3 regions of the Shewanella sp. 10N.286.52.C2 genome follow, and region 2 is predicted to be linked to each of the others. Evidence: riboswitches for the same ligand, from Rfam matches in the RefSeq annotation. Region 2 holds a riboswitch; each other region holds the start of a gene.
What was found. A riboswitch is a leader RNA that binds a small molecule or an ion and turns the genes downstream of it on or off. The one in region 2 is predicted to bind cobalamin.

Region 1 (7,798 bases), on a different contig from region 2:
TTTAAAAATGCAAACGCACTTAAGGTAATCACTTGACCAAATACACTAAATAGCGCCAAGGTTTGCAGTTCATCTGCATCAATATCTATAGCTTGTTTATTGTCTTCAAGCTCACGTAAATAATGCACTGCATCGGTAGCGATATTTTCAGTAAGCGCCCAATAGCCCTTAACTAATTTACAATATGGTTCAGGTAATTCATCTAAGCGTTCTTTTAGATAAAATGAGAAGCTATAGCGGTAAATATTGACTTGGCCTAAACGGATAAGCGCATCTTTTATACTGCGATTTTTTGTCGCGATTACGCCACCAGCTTGAGCGGTATTACTGCGCCAAAGTAAATGAGCGGCAAGCGCGGGATCGCTGGCAATGATATCGATAATAATGCGGATATCTGCTTCATTAATTAAGGCCTTTTTTAAAGGGATCAAAATACCACGGCGCCCAATGACTTGTTCTTCGTTGCCAATAATAGCTTTTACTTGAGTGAGTACCTGCTGCTCAAGGTAGGTCATAAAGCGATGCTTCCCTGTATAATTCTTCGTTCTCGATTAACGAATTTATCCATAGAAACCCTACAAAGGTCAAGTGATTAATGCTGATTAAGACAAAAATCCGACAAGTGCTTTGTCGGCTTTAGTATCTTCAGTGTAATTAGCTAGATAACAAGTTATTATCGTCTAAAAATCAGACGCTTCGCTTATTATCTGTTAGTTCATTACAAAGGGATTTTAAAAACGATAACCTAAGGTTAAGCGAATTGAGCGACCATTACCCGAGTAATAACCGCTGCCGCCCCATTCCTCAGGAACATAATAGCCAGCACTGACATATTGCTTATCTAACAAGTTGTCAGCACGTAAACTGGCACTCCACTCATTACGGGTATAGTTAATGGCTAAGTTAGCTAATACATAACTGGATAACTTAGGGTCAACATTGGCATTATCACCTTCAATAAAGCGCTCGCCAGTATAAATACCTTCAGCAAAAACCTGCCACTGTTGGGCAATATCATAACTCACATACGCACGGGCATTATGCTCCGCAACCCAAGAAAGCGCCTTGCCTTCGTTCTCGCCTTCGGTAAATTCAGCATCAATGTAATCATATGATGCGCCCAGCAACCAATCTGCAGCGATTTGCACATCATAAGCGGCATTAACGCCAAAACGAGTTGAAGCATCAGCATTAACGTTAGCACCGCCGCCCTGTGGACCATCAGTGCGCCCTGCGTCATATACAATTTCATCTTCCAAATCTAAACGGTAAAGGTTTAATTTGAAGGTTTGTGTTGTAGTGGTCCAGTCCCAACCTGCTTCATATGAACGGCCGGTTTGTGGATCAAGACCAAGGGTGGTAATTGGGGTATAGGCTTGCTCATCCACTTTGGCAAAACGGAAATTATCATTGGCGCGAATATAAAAACGATGCGCAAGGCTTGGACGATAGTTTAACCCTAACTCAAATGCATGGGCATCATTATCAAGCTCAACACCATTTGCGTATGATAATTGATCTGTTAAGTCATCTGTCACTTCACTGTAACGCCCACCAACTACATAGGATAATGACTGCGTTAATGGCACTGAGGCTTGCACATAAGCACTGGTCACTTTCTGTTCATTATTACGTTGAATGTAAGCAGTATCAAAATCGGCCTCACCGATACTTAAATCAACCCCAGCAATAATGTCTAAATCACCATTATCTAGCTGATAATTTGCTGTGGCTTTGGGTGAAAAGCTTAATAAACTTCGCTCGATACGCCCAGCACTGCCCCAAATAAAGTTAGTGGTTAGAGTATCAGAGTAAGTTAAATCAGTGGCCAAAGCCCATTCTTTAGTTAATTGGTACTCATAGCCACTGCGCAGCGCTGTGGTCATTTCATGAACATAATCATCATCGGTAAAAGGTGCGGCCTGAGTTGGATCTTGCAGATACTGCTCCAGTGTTAGCGCACCAGGGGCCTGGCGATCATTATCGAAGTAGCTGGCTTCAACAAAGAAATTTTGTAAATCAGTTTGATATTGCAAACGGCCTAGAATTGAGCCGGTTTCACTGTCGTTATTATCGCGATAGTTATCACTTTGATTGTAACTGCCGGCCAAGTAATAATGCCAAGCGTCATTAATTTTGCCTGAAATATCCCCTTTAGCTTCATAAGTATCAAAGCTGCCAGCACTTAATTGCAGTCCGCCGCCGTCTTTATTAGGCGCTTTAGTGATGATGTTAATCACCCCGCCAACAGCTTGATCGCCATAAAGTACCCCAGCACTACCTGATAATATTTCCACCCGCTCAACTTGATTTAACGGCACTGCATTAATGCTAGGAGCCGCAATATCAATATTGTTTAAGCGGCGACCATCAATCAAAATTAAGGTATTGCTGGCGGCTTGAGACGCTGAAAAACCGCGCATGGCAAAAGTCGTACCTGAGTTGTTATCAGACACTTGAATACCCGCTTGAGAACGTAATAACTCCGTTAAGCTCACCGCACCACTAAGCTGAATATCAGCTTGGTCGATCACATTTACATTCGCTGCAATATTAAGAGGATTTGCATCTTGACGACCAATAACCACAATTTTTTCAACCTCTGCATTGGCAGAATTGTCTGTTGTGGTGTCAGCGTAAACAACTGAGGTTGTTGAAGCAGCTAGACCAAATACTAGGCTTAATGCTGATGCGATTTTTGTTAGATTTGTACCCATTTACCTTTAACTCCTGAAAGGAAAAATGGGGCATATTTGCCGCAGCGCATCGTACTCGTAAATTTATCTGTTAGCGATAAGCCATGATTATTTACAAGCAACGAGCTACATTTCGAGATCTGCCCACCGAAATCTCAAAATCATCTATAGGGCCGGTCTCCGGACTTAGGTTAAAGTAGCAAAGCTACTGACGAACATGAATTTTTAACGTTAAATAGCAGCTTAAATTTCACAGCTACAAGCTTTATCGCACTCAGTCCTCACCATTACCGTTGCGGGGGCAGTACTAGATTTTCACTAGTTTCCCGATTATCCCGTGTCATACACAGGCACCACTATAAATTGACGATAAATTATATAAATTTTTGATTGCTACGACTTAAAGCAGCCATATAACAAGCTGATATAGTATAACGTGCTTATGGGGATTTTTGATATAACGAAAATGAATCAATCATATTATTCAACTTATTGAAAAATAGTCTGAATAATATGATTACTCATTAATAGCTCGCTTACTGATAAGCGGATTGTTGATAAACCAATTATTGATAAAAAGAAAATGTCTAGAATCGTAACTGCTTAAAATTCGACATAAATTGACGATGATTGGTCGATTTTAATGGCGCTGAGTTTTTATTAAAAACATCGCCGCGCATAGACTTATGCATAAAGTACAAGTCTTCAACGCCTTTAATTACGGCGTAATAACCTATTTCACCTTGCTGTTTAACTGAGCCACCTTGCTGTAAAAAGTTAGCCATAACGGTACAGCCGATAATGCCGTGATACGCTTCTTGACCACCCATCTGGGTTTTTCCAAGTTGCTCATAAACCACCTCACCTTGGCAGCTGTCTTGGTAGGTGCTAGCAAAATTATTTAAAAATCGCTCAGGCTCGATATTTTCTGCCAAGCCCTCAAAGCCTTGAATACAGAATAAATCAGACCAATTATTTAAACTTTCCCCAGCAGGAACAAACTCAGCTTTATACATATTCCCTTTGCTAGAATTAAATGCCATATTCCAGCCAATAGGCAGCTCAAAAGACACACTTTTGGAAAATATTGATAACTCTCTTTTTGCAGCGTTAGTTGCATCTGCTGATTGATTGGTGGTGCTATTGAGGTAAGACTGTGACTCTTTGGCCATTACTTTATTTCCAGGGCCTAATAACAACAGCCCTGAAAATATTATTGTCGTAAAGCAAGCTTTCATACCTAATTCGTCCTTGGTATTGGTGCTGAAAGGTGAAGTTTGGTTTATTCAAAAATAAATACGGCAAACCTTGTCACCAAGTTGTTGCATTACTGTAATGTTTTAACGCTTAATCTTCAACAACATCTGCGCTATCGGCAGCATCTATTTGCTTAGCATCATCTGATAATGCATCTGCTTCATCGGTTAATGCTTCTGCAGCAATTGCATCTGCAATTGATTTAGCCTTAAGTTGTTTTTCTGTTTTACGTTTATTGCGTTCAGCTTGCGTGGTTAAAAAAGCGGGAAGCTCTTGCTTACCCCAAGCTTCAGCCTCGGCTTCTGATGCAAATCCGTCATGACTTTTAGACACAATAGTCTTAGTTGCAGTCATACGACGAGTGATTTCAGTTTTCCAAGTTGTACCAACTTGTTTTACTCTAAAATCATATTTTTTTGCTTTAGTCATTTTGGGCTTTTTCCTACAAATTTATCGCCACGCATCGCGCGTGATAATGGTTATTGAGTAATAAGATGACATCACCTGATTACTTTACTAATTGATTTGATCCAACGATCATCATTTCACATTTTAGGCAATCGAAAACCAGCTTTAAGCGGTCTTTGCCAATATCGAGCACCATTGGGTCAGCTTTAATGCCTTCAACTTCTTTAGGGCATAAATTAAAGCTGTAACGTAAGCAATGCTTAGTCACCATTAATGGTGCATCGGTTAATAGTTTGTTTTTCTCGTAAGTGTCTTCAATTTGAACCACACCGTGTTGCTCATAAAATTCACGAGACTTATCGTTTGCAACATTAGATAAAAAACTTAAATACTTTTGCGGGAAACGCGCTGACTTATCATGCTCAGCTCGCTGTGGTCGCTGGTAGCCTTTTACTCTGGCGTCATCAAAGGCGGCAATGGCATCTCGCCTTAAACCATTAATCACTGACGCTGGTAAAAACCAACGATTAGCACATTCAATCGTTAACTGCTGTAACTGATAGTCACTGTTACCCAGTTTGCCGAGCTGCGTTCGCAGGCTTGCATCTGCTTTAGCGTAATCTTTCGCCGGCTCTTTTACCCACTCAAGCTCTACTGTAACGCTATGGGCATGCTTGTCACTGATGGTCAGTGAAATGCCTTGCGGCGTATCAGCCAATACCATATCAACCGCAATGTTACGGCTAGCAGAGTCTTTTGATAGCAAAGCATCAAATTGATGATCGAAGTTTCTAAATAACTCCACACCGACTTTTAAGTCTTTCGACACATCGGTCAGATATAAAGTATTACCATCAGCGCGGTTAACCCTTAAGCCTTTGGTTTTGTTATCAGATAAACGCTGCTTTTGATAACCATCAATAAAGAAGCACAAGCCATCACCGTTATTAAACTCAACGGCTTTACCCGCTTTACTGCTATCGACTTTAATAAAATCGCGGCCAACACTGGTGATAACCCCCACTTTTTCACCAATGTACTTTGGCGAGCTAAAATGCTCAATTTGCTCAGTACGTTGATTAATAAAGTAATCTGTCTTACCGCGGTTAAAGCTTTTTTCAGGATCTGGCGTAAAAGTAAATTCGCTTCGACCATGAGACATTGACTCAAGATCGCTGCGGCGATCAATAATCGCATCTAACTGCTGGCGATAATGGGCGGTGACGTTTTTAAGATAACTAATATCTTTTAAACGGCCTTCCACTTTAAATGATGTTACGCCTGCATCAATTAATGCTTCTAAATTCTCAGTTTGGTTGTTGTCTTTTAATGACAACAAATGCTGATTTTCAGCTAACACTTCACCATCACGGGTGGATAAATCGCAAGGCAAACGGCACATTTGTGAACATTCACCACGGTTAGCACTGCGATTAGAAAACGCATGACTGATATTACATAAGCCGCTATAACTGACGCACAATGCGCCATGAACAAAGTACTCAAGCTTAAGTTGCGTACTGGCTGCAATTTCTTTAATTTGCGGTAAATTCAGCTCACGGGCTAATACCACCTGTGAAAAACCGACCTGTTCTAAAAACACTGCTTTTTCTGGGGTGCGATTATCCATTTGGGTACTCGCGTGCAGTGCAATTGGCGGTAAATCTAACTGCAACAAGCCCATATCTTGAATAATTAATGCATCCACACCTGCTTCGTATAATTCCCAAATAAGTGCCTGCGCTTTGGCAATTTCGTCATCCATTAAAATGGTATTTAACGCTACAAACACTTGAGCATGATAACGATGAGCAAACTCTGCCAGTCTGGCAATGTCTTCCACACTATTACCGGCATTATGGCGTGCACCAAATGCAGGTCCGCCAATATATACAGCATCAGCACCATGACGAATAGCTTCAATGCCGTAATCAGCATTTTTAGCGGGTGCCAGTAGTTCAAGCTGCTTTTTCTCTTGCGACTTGCTCGCTAAAGATTGAGAACCTAGAGATTGAGTATCTAGAGGCTTATCAGTGGTTTGTTGTGGGGAAAATATCTCAACAGAGCTCATAATGGGCAGTATCTTTTCAGGGTAATAATAAAAAATGCATCAAGAAGGTGAATTAAACACGGACAATAACCACGTGTCAGGCACTCTCTTGACGCACTGTTGAGCTGCTAGTTTAGCAAAAAATAACCAATATCGATGCTTTTACTTAAACAAATGCTGAATATTCTTAAAATCTGTTTTACCTTCAGCGATTTCTTGCGGGTTTAAACCTGACACTTCATGAGGAAAAACAAGCCATTCTTCAGACTCATGGATAAAATAATCCGGTTTTAAATCAACTGCGGTATTTTTTGGTTTGTAATAAGGACAAGCCACTCGAATATCTGTCGGGATATTTTTGCGCATAAATTTTTGCAATTTATCAATTAATGCATCAACACTGCGGCCAGAATCAAATACATCATCCACAATTAATAGCCCATCATCAGCATTGGCATTTTCAATGATGTAATGTAGGCCATGAACTTTGATTTTCTTGCTTTGCTTATCAGTGCCAATACCGTAATAAGATGACGTTCTTACTGCGATATGATCGGTTTCAACATTCTTAAAATCATAAAATTCTTGCACTGCAATACCGATTGGAGCACCGCCACGCCAAATCCCGACAATAAATTGCGGTCTGAATCCGCTATCGTACACTTGTGCTGCTAATTTGAATGAGTCTTCAAGCAACTGCTGTGCGCTAATATAATGTTTCTCTGTCATTGGATAAGGCCCCTATTATTTTATTGCGGCGGATTTTATACCAATTATAGGTAACTTGTCTGTGAGGAAGAGAAATATTTATCAAATAAGCCTCAAGCCGCACAATGACGACTTGGTATAAAATCACCAAAATAGAATAAGTCTCAACTACCACTCATCAAAGTGCCAGTGTAAATAGTCACAATTAAGCGGGCTATAGTGACAAAAGTGACAATAGTGACAATAGTGACAATAGTGACGACAGTGAGCAATTTCGGCAAGTTTGTGAAGCTTGGCAAATTCTGCTTACTGAGTCGTTATAAAAGCTAGTTTAAATTGCAGTGCTTTTTACTAAAAAGCACTAGGCCATCACAGTTTTAGCACTGACACTGCTAACGGATTCAGTCATAATCGCAGCTAACTTTATGGCAATTAAGCAAGTGCTTAAGTTGCTTGAGTTATTTAAGTTGCGTAAGCTTAATTATCTCTCGCGATATATCGCCAAAATCACCCCACTTTGTCGAGGCATACATGATAAAGATTAAACATATTGCATTCACTCTGGCTGTTGCTGCATTCACATTAACCCTAACGGGCTGTGGCAAACCTGCTGATACAACGGTTACAACTACAGAAAAAACTGCTGTTGAAACGGCTGTAGAAACTGTTGAAAAAACTG
Region 2 (7,798 bases):
TGGCCAGTGTTTTCGCAAGCTCCTCGATAGCTTGTTTTAGGCAATGTTGTGCCAACAGTTGGTTGGTTAACCACAGGGTTAAACAATCAATTATGATGGTTTGCTCTGGCTTGTCGTGTTTAATTAAGCTAGTGACTAAATCTACTGGCACTTCGAGAGTTTGCCAACTGTCAGGGCGCTGTTGTTTATGTAAGCGGATCCGCTCTTGCATAGATGCACTCGGGCGAGAGGTAGCGATATAGAGCACGGGTAATCGAGTTTGGCTGACTTCTAACTCTGCAAGGGACGACTTGCCACTGCGAGCACCACCTAAATAAAAACTAATCATAATGTTGCCGCTCTTTGATGACGTGCTAAGTCGATTTTCTGGCAAATGTTTATCATTCCTTGAAGTACACGGGGGCCTGTACGGTGAATGAGATCACCTTCTAAGGCGATCACTTGTCCATGCTTTACTGCGGGTAGCTCACTCCAAGTTTCCCAGCGGATTAACTCTTGATTACTGTTGCCGTGATAAATAGGTTTAAAGATCATTTCAGGCATTAATGAAACGACTTGTTCCATGTTGACCTGAGGGTAATCTGAGTGGGCATTTTCAAATATGTTTACCCCTCCGCATCCTGCAAAAATCTCATCCATCCATGAACTGGAGGTTGTCGTTAAAGGGTGAGGCCACACCTGATAAAAAATGCTGATGGGATCTTGATGCTGATATTGTTGACGAATCTCGTTTAGCTGCTGACTGAATTGCGCAGCTTGTTGCTGGGCAAGCTGTTGTTGTCCGGTTAGTTGACCTAATTCAATTAACCTTTTCGGTATATCAGCAAGCTCTGTGACACTGGTATCAATAACAGTAAACCCGAGGCTTTTAATGCGGCTAAGCATTCCCGATGACGTGCTTTCACTGTTGACTATGATGGCGTCGGGATTAAGCATCATTAGGGCTTCGTAATTAACAAAGTCGTAGCGACCAATACGTTTTATATCATTTGCAGCAGCAGGGTAGTCGGCATATTCCACTGTGCCAATAATTCTATCGCCTGCGTCAATACTGAACATCATTTCTACCGCATGGGGTGATAGCACAACGAATCTTTGCTGTGCGCTGTGGGCATATGAAGTAGTCAAGCAGACAAGAAATCCCGCGACAATTAAGCTTATGGGTTTAACGAAAATAGACATAATTAAGCCCTTTCCTTAATAACCATAGGTAGGCCTGCAATTGATACTGTGACCTTATCGACACACTCAGCGATTGATTGGTGTAACCAACCTGATTGGTCGACAAATTCTCGACACAATGCCCCCATAGGGACAACACCTTGACCAACTTCATTACCAATAAGTACTATTTCTCCAGAAAGCGCTTTTATGGTATCGATGAGTTGACGCTTCATTACAGGGTATTGATTCGTAGATTGCTCAGCATCGTGTAGTAAAACATTAGATAACCATAGGGTTAAGCAATCAACCATTATGAGGTTGTCCGCTTGGCTGTGGCGCTGTAGGGTGCTAGCTAGTGCTAAATGGGATTCAACCGTTTGCCAATGGGGCGGACGGTTAGCCTGATGATGAGCGATGCGCTTTGCCATCGCACCATCCTTATTTTGCGCTGTAACAATAACAATGACTTCACCTTGCGTATTGCTTTGCCATTGGGAGGCATAGTTTTGCGCCATTTTACTTTTGCCAGAACGGGCTCCACCAATAATTAACTGCTTCATCTAGTACGACCTTTTTGGCGTTTAATAAGAAGAAAAATAAAGAAAGCACTCCCCATCATGGCGGTCATAACGCCAACAGGGAGCTCTTGGCTAGGTAAAATTACCCGCGAAAGAATATCGACAGAGACCATTAAAATGGCGCCCATCATGGCGGTAATAATGAGGCTAGCTGGGTGAGCTGCACCGACTAACATTCTTGAAATGTGAGGCACCATCAAGCCAACAAAGCCTATTCCTCCACAAGTTGCCACCAAAGATGAGGTAATTAATGCGGTTAGCATTAGCATGCCTAACCGTAATGGCAGTACTGCCACCCCTTGGGTGTGGGCGCTTTCATTGCCTGCCATTAATGCATGCAAAGGTCGCTGAAATTGGAAAACAATAATGCTACCAAGCACTACAATGATGCTGGGGTACAATAAGGTGGACCAAGTAGCATTAGCAAAGCTGCCTAAAGACCAAAACAAAACAGCTTGTATGGCTTGTTGATCGCTAAAATAAAGAATGAGGTTGGCGATAGATGAGAGCAAAAATGAGATTGCAACCCCAGACAATACAAGGGTTTCAACTTGCCCATCACGGGACATGACCATGACGACTGCTACTGCAATTAATGAACCTAAAAAGGCGCAAACAGCCAATGGTAGAAACATTATTCCGCCAGTTAACGCCAAAATAGCGCCTAATGCTGCCCCTGAACTAATACCAAACAGGTATGGGTCGGCAAGTGGATTACGAGTGACACATTGTAATACCGAGCCTGATATGGCTAGTCCTGCGCCGCAGAGCATCGCCATAATTGCCCTTGGCATACGTAACTCAATAATAATACGGTCAGAAATAGCTAAAGAACCTGTTGCAGCCTCTGATATGTCAGCGGCCCGAAGAATCGCGCCTATAACATCATTAAACTCAATATTTGCGGTACCAATAACAATGGCAAATACTGGACTAATGAGCACTAACGGAGTAAGAATAAATAGCAATTTTTTTGCATTAAACAGCCGCATATAAAGCCTCAGAATAATGGTATGTGATCCGAGGGTTCTCATTAGTTGGATGACGATCAATATGGGCATTTACGCCATAGATATGGCGAATATTATCTTCAGACATCACTGCTGAAGGCGGGCCATTTTTGACTAAACGACCTTCTTTGAGAAATAGCATTTGATCGCAAAAGGCGCTGGCTAAATTAAGGTCATGAATTGTGGCGATAACAGTAATATTTAACGATTTAATTAATGTGAGTACTTCGAGTTGGTAACGGATATCAAGGTGATTGGTAGGCTCATCAAGCAATAAAATTTCTGGCTTTTGTAATAGGGCTCTGCCAATCAGTAAGCGTTGTTTTTCTCCACCAGATAAGTGCTCGAAAATATGCTCGCCTTTATCTGACAAGTTAACTTGCTCAAGCACTTCATCAATGATCCGTTGCTCTTTTTTATAGTCAATAGCTTGCCACCATTTATGCTGGCTAACTAAGCCCGTTGCCAGTAATTGGCGGCAGGTGACAGAAAACCCTGATGGAGGGTGTTGCAGCACGACAGCAACTTTTGCTGAAAATTGACGACGAGAGATGTCATTAATATTGACCCCGTCAAGATAGATTTCGCCAGTTGATGGCTTTAGGTATTTATAAATACAGCGCAGTAATGTGGATTTACCAACACCATTAGGGCCTAAAATACCAATAGTCTCTCCTTTATTTACCTTGAAGTTCAGTTGTTGCAATACATTTTTATCAGCGCAACTCCAACTTAAGTTATTAACTGATAGGTGTTCTATTGTGTGGTTATTTACTGTCATTAGTATTCCACTTAGGCGTCAATAGCGCTGACGCCTAAGTCTTAGTTAGGACATAATTAGAAAGCTTGGTAACTCAAGCTCACAAAATATTCCATCCCTGGATTGTTGTAGTTGCTGACGGTCATATAGTCATCATCAAGTATGTTGTTGGTTTTCACACGTAGTTGCCATTTGTCGTTAAACCAATATCCCATGCTGACATCGACCCTATGGTAAGCATCAAGGTGTTGGCCGTAACCTGAATAGCGTTTGCCTTGATAGTGATAGCTTACGAGTAGGTCAAAGTGTTCCCATTGATAGCCCACACTATAATCAAACTCGTGCTCACTACGGCCAACAAGTTCTTCATCATTTTTAGTGTCTTTGGCATCTAAATAGGTGTACGAAATCCGGTGGTCTAATTGCCACAGCTTGGTATTTAACGATAACTCTAAGCCTTTTATCTTGGCTTCATTGATGTTGGCAGGTTTCCATATGTAACCATCTTCATCAATCGGTGCCCAAGCAATGAGGTTATTAATATCGTTTTGGAATAAACTGATATAACCTTGAATAGCAGAGCCCCTATAATTAAGGGTTAATTCATAGCTTTCAGAGGTTTCGGAGGATAAATCTGGGTTTCCTGTTCCAGGCCAGTATAAGTCATTAAAAGTAGGTGCTTTAAAGCCTGTGCCTGTGCTTGCCGTTAAGCGCCATTGATCAGAAAAGTTATAGGCTGCACTTAAATTATAAGAAGTTTCATTGTCGATATTTTCAACGTCATCATATCGAACAGCCCCTTCAAATAGAACGTTATGCCATTGGTATTGAGCCAGCGCATAAATTCCCCAAACTTCTCGTTCATTGACAGCATAATCCCCATTTACGGACTCGTTATACCAATCCACTCCGCCGATAACAGTCAGTTCATTAGATGCTTTAAATTGGTTTGTCCAATTTATTTGATCGCGAGTTGTTTCGTATTTTTGTCTCGCGACATCCGGGTTATCACCGCGAAAATTGACATTTGATTCTTGAGATTGACCAATATTTAATTTACTCGTGAGTTGCTCGCCCTGATATTGGGTGCCAACATTCCACATATAATTGTCAAAATCAGCTTGGTCAGTGCCGCCACTGGCGTAAATATCATCGTGTTCGCTATTACCAGTGTCATATTGTAGACTCCAGTTAATATCCCATTGGTCCGAGATATTTTGCAAACCCGCTACAGTTAATCCTATGCGGTCATAGCCATCATCATCAGCTTCTTCTGGTGCGCCATTATGGATATTATATCCATCTGAACGTTCACTGTTTACTGTGATAGTACTTTGACCATCACCATGTGCAACTCCCGCACCTACAGTGCCTCGTAGATAGTTATTACTACCTAACTCGGTACTGGCAAACCATTCACCACCATTAAGTTGGCGAGTAAATATTTGTATTACACCGCCAATAGCATCACTGCCCCAAATAGAAGCTCTAGGGCCTTTTATGACTTCTATCCGCTCAATATTTTGTGGAGAAAGGGAGCCAAAATTGACAGCGTTTAGGGGGGCAGATCCAACCCTTAAACCATCAATAAGCACCAATGAATGCCCTGAGCTGGTGCCTCGTATACTCACTGAAGCCGTTTGTCCAGCCCCACCATTTCGAGTCACACTTAAACCTGGTAATGCTTCTAGAACATCAACTACTGATTTGGGATTAAGCACATCAATTTCTTCACGTTCAATGGTATTAATTACCGTAAGTTGTGAGTCTGGTGTGCTCTCAAAACGTGTTCCAGTGACCACGATTGTTTCATGCACTGGGACTGCAGGTGCTGCAGCATTTACACTGTAAGTTTGAAAAATAGCTAATGTGATAGCTGATAAACGCAGTTTAAAACTCATTATTGTTGCCTTGTTATGCTGAGTTTAAAATAGCGGGAGATGCGCTGCTTGTTAATAATTGAGTAACTAGTAGCGAATAGAAAAAATCCAATCTTTCTATGTCTCAAGAAACCCGCTTGAGTACATCGAACAATTAGGTCGGTCTCCTGGCTCACAGCATCTAGAAATACACCTTCCCGATATAAAGTCAGTGGTAAAAAGTATTTCGCTCTGTTTACAGTTGCAGGTACAGCTGTGGGGTCTCACCACATTCCCAAAAATAACACCCTAATTGTATTGATAGTGATAAAGCTTGTTCGCACAACTCATTGTTGTGAACTGTTACTTTACCCATCGATGATGTGGTGGAATATAATCAATTATTGGTAGTTGGAATGTGAAAATGGTCACAGGTTTATTTATATGGACTAAAGTGTGTGACTTTTAACAGTACTTTTGTGGTGAGACTTTATGGGGCGGTTTTTCTTGCTTTAAATATGAGCTATTTTTACTTGTAATAAGATTTAGGTTGAAAATTAATTTTATAATATGTTTAAATTACTGTTAAAAGTAACATATTAAAAATTAATAAGTATTGCTATTATTTGTTGTGAGAGTTGTTTTACGCATATCGTAATAGAGATGTTTAAAACAATATTCACAACATTTGAATGTAACCATAATTGTTTGGTTTATTCTTATTTTGATATCGTTTTTTCTGCAAGTTAAATGTTATTTGAAGTCATATTTTTATATTGTGGCTTTTTTGATATTTTTTAATATATACTTCCACCCAAAGTATATGGTAAAACTGAGTAATAACTTCATCACTCTTACTTGGTAACCCTGCATTATGAGGTTAGAGGCATCTAACCTCATTTTTTTTGAGGCTAAATTTTCATCACGGAACCTATGTGTAATTTTATACATTATAGGTTGTTTACGCTTAAGTGTGATTGCTATAATGCAAATGTTAGCAGTGAGACTTTTAAACTAGATAGGAAAGTTAGCTGCTGAGGAACGTGTTTTTATTTTTTAAATAAAGACTCTCTATAAATTAATCAGCAACTGGCTGAAATAAAAATATTAAGTTTTATCACTTTTAAACTAAAGGGTTTTCCATCACCTTAATATTTTTTACTTTAACATGTTAAGTGCACTAATCCTGTCTGGTTTTGATTTGTAATCACTAGTTTCAATAAGTATTAATATACTAATATGTCCAAATAACAAAGCAAATATAAGTTAATAACTCTATTACTTGCTGCGTTGCGCCAAGGGTGTCACCTGTATATCCATTTATTTGTTTTTTCATTAACTTGAGTAATAAAACAAAAGCTATCAACCAAGTTGCTAGTAATAATAAAGTTAAGCTGCTTGGCAGTAAAAGCAATCCAGGGAAACCACATGCAGTTAGTATCAATAATGTGTTGTAGTTGATAGTATTTGATTTTTGTGGTGTTTTGTTTTCCCCTATACGTGCATATTCAAGAAAGAATGGCACCATGCCAGAGATAGCTCTGCTAGCACCATGTGCAGTTATTAATGCGAGCATGACTTGCTGCATACTGAGTAGCTGCAGGCTACTCAGTTTTATTGCAAAGGTTGATATTAATGCAAGTACCCCATAGGTGCCAATCTGGCTATCTTTCATTATTGCTAACTTTCTGCTTTTATCCCAACCTCCACCAAAGCCATCAGCGAGATCGGCCAAGCCATCTTCATGAAAGGCACCGGTTGCAAGGATGAGTATTACCAAAGTCACAACGCACGCAAGGGAATGAGGAACTACTAAGCTAAGTGCAAAGTATACAGCTGCGCCAAAAAAACCTATAAAAAGACCAACCAATGAAAACCAACGACTAGCAGCCGCCACAGTCTTTTCATGAAACATCATGTGATTTGTAAAAGGAAAGCGTGTTAGAAAACTAATGGCTGCAAGAACTTCATTAAATATATTGTTTTTTTTTATGTCTAAGTTACTCATAACTTGTTTTTTCTCTTTAATCTTGTGGGGTTAGTGATAGAGTATTTTAAGATTACTATTTATGGTTTGCATAATGTTACTGAGAACTTGTTAGGGCAAAAGTGGGGGAGAGTAACCACTTTTTCAATATCATTAAATTTTTTTGATTGAATGGATATTTAATATAGTGATTAACTCAAATTAGGTATGAGTAATAGATCACAAGTTTCTTTTTAAGGAAGAAAGACTGTGCTTTTTCACAGCTTTCAACTGCAATGTAATTGAGGTGAACTAATATTGAATACTGTCAACAACATAAAATTTCAATTGGAACTTTTTAACAGCGTCCATTGCTTCCAGCGTAGCAGGTTGAGCTAAGTTCTCCACAGCAGGCACGGCTGAACACATCATTTTATATATAATAGGAAGCCTTGCGTTCA
Region 3 (7,798 bases), on a different contig from region 2:
GATGTTATTCGTCATGGCCGAGCTTTCAGGGACCTTTTGACTTATATAAAGAGTGCAGCGTGTCACAGCTGTGCTTGCACGAAAGCCTGCGGCAGGCAATTGATAACCATGAAGGTGCGATTTTAGAATAATAGCCGATACCTTAAAGGCTAAACGCCAGGTATAAAAAATGTGGCCTAGTGGCCACATTTTTAATCCAAACGAAGTTTGGAAACCTAAAGAGTAACCTTATGATTACTCAGGATCACTCTCTATTCAGGGTCACTCTTACTCAGGATCATAATCCAACACGGGTGCCAACCACTTCTCCGCTTCAGCCAATGTCATGCCTTTACGCTTGGCATAATCCTCAACTTGATCGCGGCCAATATTGGTCACCCCAAAGTAACGTGATTTCGGGTGAGCAAAGTACCAACCTGATACCGCAGCGGTTGGAAACATGGCATAACTTTCAGTGATATTAAGGTTAATCGTTTCATCGGGTTTTAGTAAATCCCATAACAAGCCTTTTTCAGTATGATCAGGACAGGCTGGGTAACCAGGTGCTGGGCGAATACCTTTGTATTTTTCACGAATAAGGGCTTCGTTATCCAATACTTCATCTGCAGCGTAACCCCAAAACTCTTTTCGTAACCGTTCATGCATACGCTCTGCAAAGGCTTCAGCTAAACGGTCGGCTAGGCACTTAAGCATAATGGCGTTGTAGTCATCATGGTTGGCTTCAAAACGTGCCACATGTTCATCAATGCCGTGGCCTGCGGTGACAGCAAAGCCGCCCATGTAGTCGGCGACGCCTGAGTCTTTTGGCGCGACAAAATCAGATAAACAGAAGTTGTCATTGCCCACACGTTCAAGCTGCATCCGCAAGTGATGGGTGGTCATTTCAACCGTGGTGCGTGTTTCATCTGTGTATAGCTCAATGTCGTCATGGTTAACGGTATTGGCAGGGAATAAGCCAATGACCGCTTTGGCAGTAAGCCATTTTTCACTGATGATGGTTTCAAGCATGGCTTTACCATCGGCATAGAGCTTACGGGCTTCTTCACCGACAATTTTATCATCTAAAATTTCAGGGAAGTGACCATGCAGCTCCCAGCTTCTGAAAAACGGCGTCCAATCGATGCGATCCACTAGATCTTCTAGTGGGTAATCATCAAATACTTGGCGGCCCAATTTGTTCGGTTTAAATGGGGTGTAGTTATCCCAATCGTGTTTACAGCGGTTTTCACGGGCAGCGTCAATTGACACTATGGTTTTGCGTTTGGTTTGTGATAACCGCTTTTCACGCATGATGTCGTATTCAGCATAGGTTGCATCAATGGTGGGCTGGCGAGTGTCGTTATTTACCAGTTTTGACACCATAGGCACTGCGCGCGAGGCATCGGCAATGTAAATTGCACCATGTGGATAATGTGGGGCAATTTTTACTGCGGTATGAATTTTCGAGCAGGTTGCACCACCAATAATCGCCGGAATGGTTAACCCTTCTCGGTGGAAGGTTTTGACGTTATGTACCATTTCATCAAGGCTTGGGGTAATAAGCCCTGACATACCAATAATATCAATATTGTGCTCTTTTACGGCTTCGAGGATTTTTTCAACTGACACCATGACGCCTAGGTCGAACACTTCAAAGCCGTTACAGGCTAGCACCACGCCGACAATGTTTTTACCAATATCGTGCACGTCACCTTTTACGGTAACCATTAAAATTTTACCGTTTGATTGACCTTCAACTTTTTCCGCTTCAATGTATGGGTTTAAATAAGCCACGGCTTTTTTCATTACCCGGGCTGATTTAACGACTTGCGGCAGAAACATTTTGCCTGAGCCAAATAAGTCACCGACCACATTCATCCCATCCATTAATGGCCCTTCAATCACATCAAGTGGGCGGGTGGCAGCGGCGCGCGCTTCTTCGGTGTCTTGGTCGATAAACTCAGTAATGCCTTTCACTAAGGCGTGGGATAAGCGCTCATTAACGGGCAGACTACGCCAAGCTAAGTCTTCCTTTTTAGCCACTTGTTTGCCGTCACCACGAAAACGCTCAGCAACATCTAGTAGTTGCTCAGTATTGCTTGAGTCGGCAACGGGGCAAGGTAAATTCAGTACCACATTTTCGACTTTTTCTTTTAAGTCTTTGTCGATGTCATCAAATATGGCTAACTGACCTGCGTTAACGATACCCATGTCCATGCCCGCTTGAATCGCGTGGTATAAAAACACCGCATGAATGGCTTCGCGGACTGGGTTGTTACCACGAAACGAGAACGAGACGTTTGACACACCGCCAGAAATCATTGCATGGGGTAGAGTGGCTTTAATGTCTTTAATGGACTCAATAAAATCGACGGCGTAGTTATCGTGCTCGTCAATGCCGGTGGCAATGGCAAATATATTCGGGTCGAAAATGATGTCTTCTGGGGCAAAGCCAACCACATCAACCAGTATGCGATAGGCGCGGGTACAGATTTCGGTTTTACGGGCGCGGGTATCGGCTTGGCCATCTTCATCAAATGCCATCACAATAGCGGCTGCGCCATAGCGTTTCACTAAGGTGGCTTGCTGAATAAAGGCTTGTTCACCTTCTTTCATCGAAATGGAGTTAACAATCGACTTGCCTTGAACGCATTTAAGGCCAGCTTCAATCACGTCCCATTTTGATGAGTCGATCATGATAGGCACCCGAGAAATATCAGGCTCTGAGGCGATTAAGTTCAAGAACTTTTTCATCGACTCGACGCCATCAAGCATACCTTCATCCATGTTGACATCGATGATTTGTGCGCCGTTTTCAACTTGCTCACGCACGACATCTAGGGCCTCTTCAAACTTTTCTTCTTTGATTAAGCGCAGGAACTTGGCTGAACCTGTAACGTTGGCACGCTCGCCGACGTTAACAAATAATGAGTTGCCATCAATGGTTAATGGCTCAAGCCCTGATAAGCGACAGGCAACGGGAATATCAGGTATGACACGTGGCTCATGGCTGATAACGGCATCGCGAATAACACTAATGTGCGCTGGTGTACTACCACAACAGCCACCCACAATATTGAGCATGCCTTCCCGTGCCCAATCACTGATCACTTCGGCCATTTCTTCTGGGGTTTCATCGTAACCACCAAACTCATTAGGTAAGCCAGCGTTAGGGTGGGCAGAAACATAACATTCTGCAATCCGTGATAACTCTTCAACGTAGGGACGCAACTCTTTTGGGCCAAGGGCGCAGTTAAGGCCAATGGATAATGGTTTGATATGGCGCAGTGAGTTGTAAAAGCCTTCGGTGGTTTGCCCAGTTAGGGTACGACCTGAAGCATCAGTAATGGTGCCTGAAATCATCACAGGTAGACGATCACCAATTTGATCAAACACTAATTCGATGGCAAATAATGCGGCTTTGGCGTTGAGGGTATCAAAGATGGTTTCGACCATGATGATATCTGCGCCGCCATCAATTAATGCACGGGTTGATTCAACATAGGCTTCGACTAACTCATCAAAGCTGATATTACGAAAACTGGGGTCGTTCACATCTGGGCTGATAGAGCAAGTGCGGTTGGTTGGCCCAAGCACTCCTGCAACATAGCGTTTAATACCCGTTTGCGCAGTAACGTCATCAGCGGCTTCACGGGCAACTTTGGCGCCTTCAAGGTTAATTTCTGCTGACAACGACTGCATGTCGTAATCGGCCATAGCAATCGTGGTGGCATTAAAGGTATTGGTTTCAATAATGTCAGCACCCGCTAACAGGTATTTAGTGTGGATATCTTTAATGATTTGGCGTTGGCTTAGCACCAACATGTCGTTGTTGCCTTTTACGTCACAGTGCCAGTCTTTAAAACGCTCACCACGGTAGTCTTCTTCTTCCAGTTTGTAGTCTTGAATCATTGTGCCCATGGCACCATCGAGGATAACTATGCGCTGTTTTAGCGTATTTGTAAGTTGTTCAAGTACCTGACTGTAGGAAGTCGACTTCGCCATAACGTATTACCTTAATTGCTTTTATGCTAATCACTTAATCGAGCGTTAAATAACACGCTAACTTAAGTAGTTAGTGGATTGTGTTAACGGTTTTAGATGAAATAAGCATACCTTTATTTATGCTTTTATAGGGCAGAATAATGCGAAATCCCCTGTAATAAAATTCATCTTAAAATATTTTGTTTGGACATTTAAACGTATAGACGTCCATAATACGTTTAAATAGATTGTAAGAGCAAGCCCATTGCTCACACTAAAAACATAAGCCAATTGAAACGGCCGATGGAGTCTCCTTAGATGAAGCAAGCTAAGATAATATTGTTACGCCATGGCCAATGTGAGGGCGACAGTATTTTGCGGGGTAAAACCGATGTGGCGCTAACTGATTTGGGGCTAACGAACATGCACCAGAGTGCGGCTAAGCTAGGGCTATTAGGTTGTTTGCCATCACTGCAGCTATACAGTTCGCCTTTGGTGCGCTGCCATGCGTTTGCCGCTGAATTAGCGCAGCAGTTAAACCAAGTGAGTGCTGATTTAGCTTTACAGGTTGAGATAATGTCTCAATTACAGGAAATTGATTTTGGCTTGTGGGACGGAAAAAGCTTTGCAGAGCTTTATCAGCATAGCGCTAAAGCGTTAGACGCCTATTGGGATAACCCTTGGGAGCATGGCGCGCCCCAAGCTGAGCCCATGGCTGAATTTGAACAAAGGGTGGCGCAGGCTTTTGCGCAAATAACCTTGCAAGCTTACAACTTGGCTAAAGCTCATACTGCTGAGGCTAATAGTGCTAAGGCAACAGCATCAGCCACTGCTCTGGTAGTGACTCACGGTGGAGTTATCCGTCATATTATCGCTTTGGTGTTAGGGCTTGAGCGCTGTAAAGGGCTATATGGACAACTGAATATAGATTATGCCGCGACGGTAACCATTGATGTGTTTTGGCCTGAAGCTGATGATAAATCGACTAAACCCGTCTATCGTTTAAACTGGAATAATTAGTTTTAGCCTAAAATTAGCAGAAAAAACTAACTTCACTTAGGCAGATATACCGTACAATATAAGCCGCATTTATTAAGTGCAATAAAATTTCAAATTAAGTCAATTTAGCTGCAGTTGAGTGCTTGTGTGAAATGCTTTAAGCAACACCAGTATCAAGCGGTTCGCTAAATGAGTAGGGAATCGAGAACTAGCCTAAATGCTGTTTAGCTCGAACTGTACCCGCAACTGTAAAATAGCATCTCATCACTTGTAAGATAAGTGATTAATGAATGCCATTAAGTCAGATACCTAGCTTAGTTTTTCTTGCTGAATTAGCAGCACCTAACAACAACTTGAGCGGGTAACTCAGGCGGAGTTTGTATCGTGATCAGTATTAAAACCCCAGATGTGGCTAAACATGCCTCTTGGATAACCGCAGGGGTAGTATCTTGACTACTGCGGCATTAACAGTTGATCAGCTAAGCTGGTCAGTTGCAGACAATGAGATCCTTTCTCAAGTCAGTTTTGCCTTGCAACGTGGTGAAATGCTAGGGCTTATTGGCCCTAATGGTGCGGGTAAATCCAGCTTACTGCGCTGCTTGTATCGCTATATCACCCCTGATGCTGGCAAAATCAGCTTATTTGGCGATAATATTAATGGTTTTTCTCATAAACAATTGGCCACTAAGGTTGCCGTTGTGCAGCAAGAGTCACCCCATTATTTTGATATGACCACCCATCAACTGGTTTCTATGGGCTTAACGCCCCATAAAGGCCTTTTTGAAACCAATACCCAAGCAGATGCAGATGATATTGCCAAGGCGCTGGCTAAAGTGGGTCTTGAGCACAAAGCCTTGCAGCAATATGAGCAGTTATCTGGCGGTGAAAAACAGCGGGCATTAATTGCACGGGCTATCGTGCAAAAGCCGCAGTTATTGATCCTTGATGAGCCGACTAATCATTTAGATATTCGCTATCAAATCCAAATTCTTGAGTTGGTTAGGCAACTTGGCATTAGCGTGATTGCCTCTATTCACGATCTTAATTTAGCCAGCGCAATGTGCGATAGATTGCTGTTACTTGATCAAGGAAAGTGCATCGCTCAAGGTTTACCTGATGAAGTATTAACAGAAACCATTTTGGGGAACGTGTTTGATGTTTGCTGCCAAATATCAAGTCACCCACAGCACGGTAAACCGTTAATTACTTATTTTTATGGTTATCAAAGTCATTATGACAATGCTAATCAAAACACTTGTCAAAGCTCGCAGCAAAACGCATATCCAAGCTCTGAACAAAAACATGGCCAATCAAACCACGGGCAGGGCGATAAATGACAGCCATTGATGCCACACAATCAGTGAAGCTAGCAAAGCAGATGAGTTTAAGTTTTAAGCATAAGCTACTGCTGTTTGTTACTGCCATAGTGACCTTAGTTACTCCAATCGCCGCGGCAAGTTTCGGCGCTGCTAATATCAGTTTTGAACAAGTCGTTAGCTTGTTTGCTAATTTGGCATTAGGTACAGGTGAAACAGATTCACTAACGCAGCGGATTGTGTTTGAGCTGCGTTTTCCAAGAATTATTTTAGCCTTTGTGGCAGGCGCAGGTTTGGCGCTTGCGGGCAGTGTATTGCAAACGGTGACACGTAACCCGTTGGCGGATCCCTATTTATTTGGTATTAGCTCTGGGGCGTCATTTGGGGCGGTATTAGTGCTGAGCTTTTTTGGCAGCCAAGGCTTAGTGCTGCAATGGTTAGGAGAGTCTTCTGGTCATCTTGCCAATGCCATTTTAAGTTCAGGCTTATTCAGTAATGATGCCTGGTGGTCTTGGTCATCCATTAGTTTACCAATTGGCGCTTTTATTGGTTCGAGTTTATCTGTGCTGTTGGTATTAGGTTTATCTGGTTTTGGTCGTGCTAGCCAAGTTGAGCGGATGCTATTGTCTGGGGTGGCCACCTCTTTCATGTTCGGCGCGCTAACCAGTTTGGTACTGTATTTTTCAAGCCCTCAAGCGGCGGCTTCAGTATTATTTTGGAGTTTGGGCAGCTTTGCTAAAGCTAGCTGGGCAGGCCTGGTTATCCCATCTGTGGTGGTAGTTTGCAGCATATTAATTATTTTAGCTTTTAAGCGTCAGGTATTAGCCATTCAAGCGGGGGATGAAACGGCGCACTCCTTAGGGGTTAACGTCGCCAAAATTCGCTTAGCTATGCTTATTTTGTGTTCATTAATCACCGCCACGCTGGTGGCAAGTTGCGGCGGCATTGGCTTTGTTGGCTTGATGATCCCTCATACCGTGCGGCTGCTCTATCCTGGGCAACAACCTATTATGATGACGGCATTAGTCGGCGGCATATTTATGGTATGGATTGATGTATTAGCCCGTTGTTTATTAGGCAACCAAGAGTTGCCGGTAGGTATTATCACTGCCGCAATTGGTAGTGTATTTTTTCTTTTTGTATTACGTCATCGTCGATGAGATTGCAGTTTTGGAGAGTAAGGGATGTTTGCGGTAGATCCAGTTAGTCATAAATTTGATGATCAAATACAGCATAAAATTAATCAGAAAACTAAGCCGCTAGGGGCGCTAGGGTTACTCGAAACGCTAGCAATGCAGATTGCGCAAGTGCAACTAACGCCACAAGCTAATATGAAACCAAAGTACAATATTAGGCATAAGTTGAGTATTAATAAGCCTGCTATGTTGGTGTTTGCTGGCGATCATGGTATTGCTGCTCATGGGGTATCGATTGCCCCCAGTGAAGTTACTCAACAAATGGTGGCTAACTTTGCCAATGGCGGCGCTGCGATTAATGTCTTTTGCCGTCAAATGGGTTTA

Region 1: it holds a riboswitch for cobalamin, as region 2 does, so the genes downstream of both, BCU94_RS09820 (TonB-dependent receptor) here and BCU94_RS05340 (TonB-dependent receptor) in region 2, are expected to answer to the same signal.
Region 3: it holds a riboswitch for cobalamin, as region 2 does, so the genes downstream of both, BCU94_RS09995 (ABC transporter ATP-binding protein) here and BCU94_RS05340 (TonB-dependent receptor) in region 2, are expected to answer to the same signal.

Annotation. Positions count from the first base shown of each region.
Region 1 is NZ_MCTV01000025.1:17,683-25,480, reverse strand. It holds gene BCU94_RS09825 (HDOD domain-containing protein) at 1-515, opposite strand, end outside; gene BCU94_RS09820 (TonB-dependent receptor) at 732-2,717, opposite strand; cobalamin riboswitch at 2,850-3,069, opposite strand; gene BCU94_RS09815 (hypothetical protein) at 3,284-3,868, opposite strand; gene BCU94_RS09810 (DUF3622 domain-containing protein) at 4,044-4,382, opposite strand; gene BCU94_RS09805 (U32 family peptidase) at 4,462-6,432, opposite strand; gene BCU94_RS09800 (phosphoribosyltransferase family protein) at 6,574-7,140, opposite strand; gene BCU94_RS09795 (thiol:disulfide interchange protein DsbA/DsbL) at 7,651-7,798, shown strand, end outside.
Region 2 is NZ_MCTV01000011.1:12,977-20,774, forward strand. It holds gene cobU (bifunctional adenosylcobinamide kinase/adenosylcobinamide-phosphate guanylyltransferase) at 1-328, opposite strand, end outside; gene BCU94_RS05320 (helical backbone metal receptor) at 325-1,182, opposite strand; gene cobU (bifunctional adenosylcobinamide kinase/adenosylcobinamide-phosphate guanylyltransferase) at 1,185-1,724, opposite strand; gene BCU94_RS05330 (iron ABC transporter permease) at 1,721-2,734, opposite strand; gene BCU94_RS05335 (ABC transporter ATP-binding protein) at 2,721-3,533, opposite strand; gene BCU94_RS05340 (TonB-dependent receptor) at 3,590-5,413, opposite strand; cobalamin riboswitch at 5,532-5,698, opposite strand; gene cobS (adenosylcobinamide-GDP ribazoletransferase) at 6,606-7,379, opposite strand; partial or broken gene BCU94_RS19700 (hypothetical protein) at 7,650-7,798, opposite strand, start outside.
Region 3 is NZ_MCTV01000025.1:58,816-66,613, forward strand. It holds gene metH (methionine synthase) at 268-3,984, opposite strand; gene BCU94_RS09990 (histidine phosphatase family protein) at 4,282-4,983, shown strand; cobalamin riboswitch at 5,122-5,294, shown strand; gene BCU94_RS09995 (ABC transporter ATP-binding protein) at 5,412-6,299, shown strand; gene BCU94_RS10000 (iron ABC transporter permease) at 6,341-7,438, shown strand; gene cobT (nicotinate-nucleotide--dimethylbenzimidazole phosphoribosyltransferase) at 7,463-7,798, shown strand, end outside.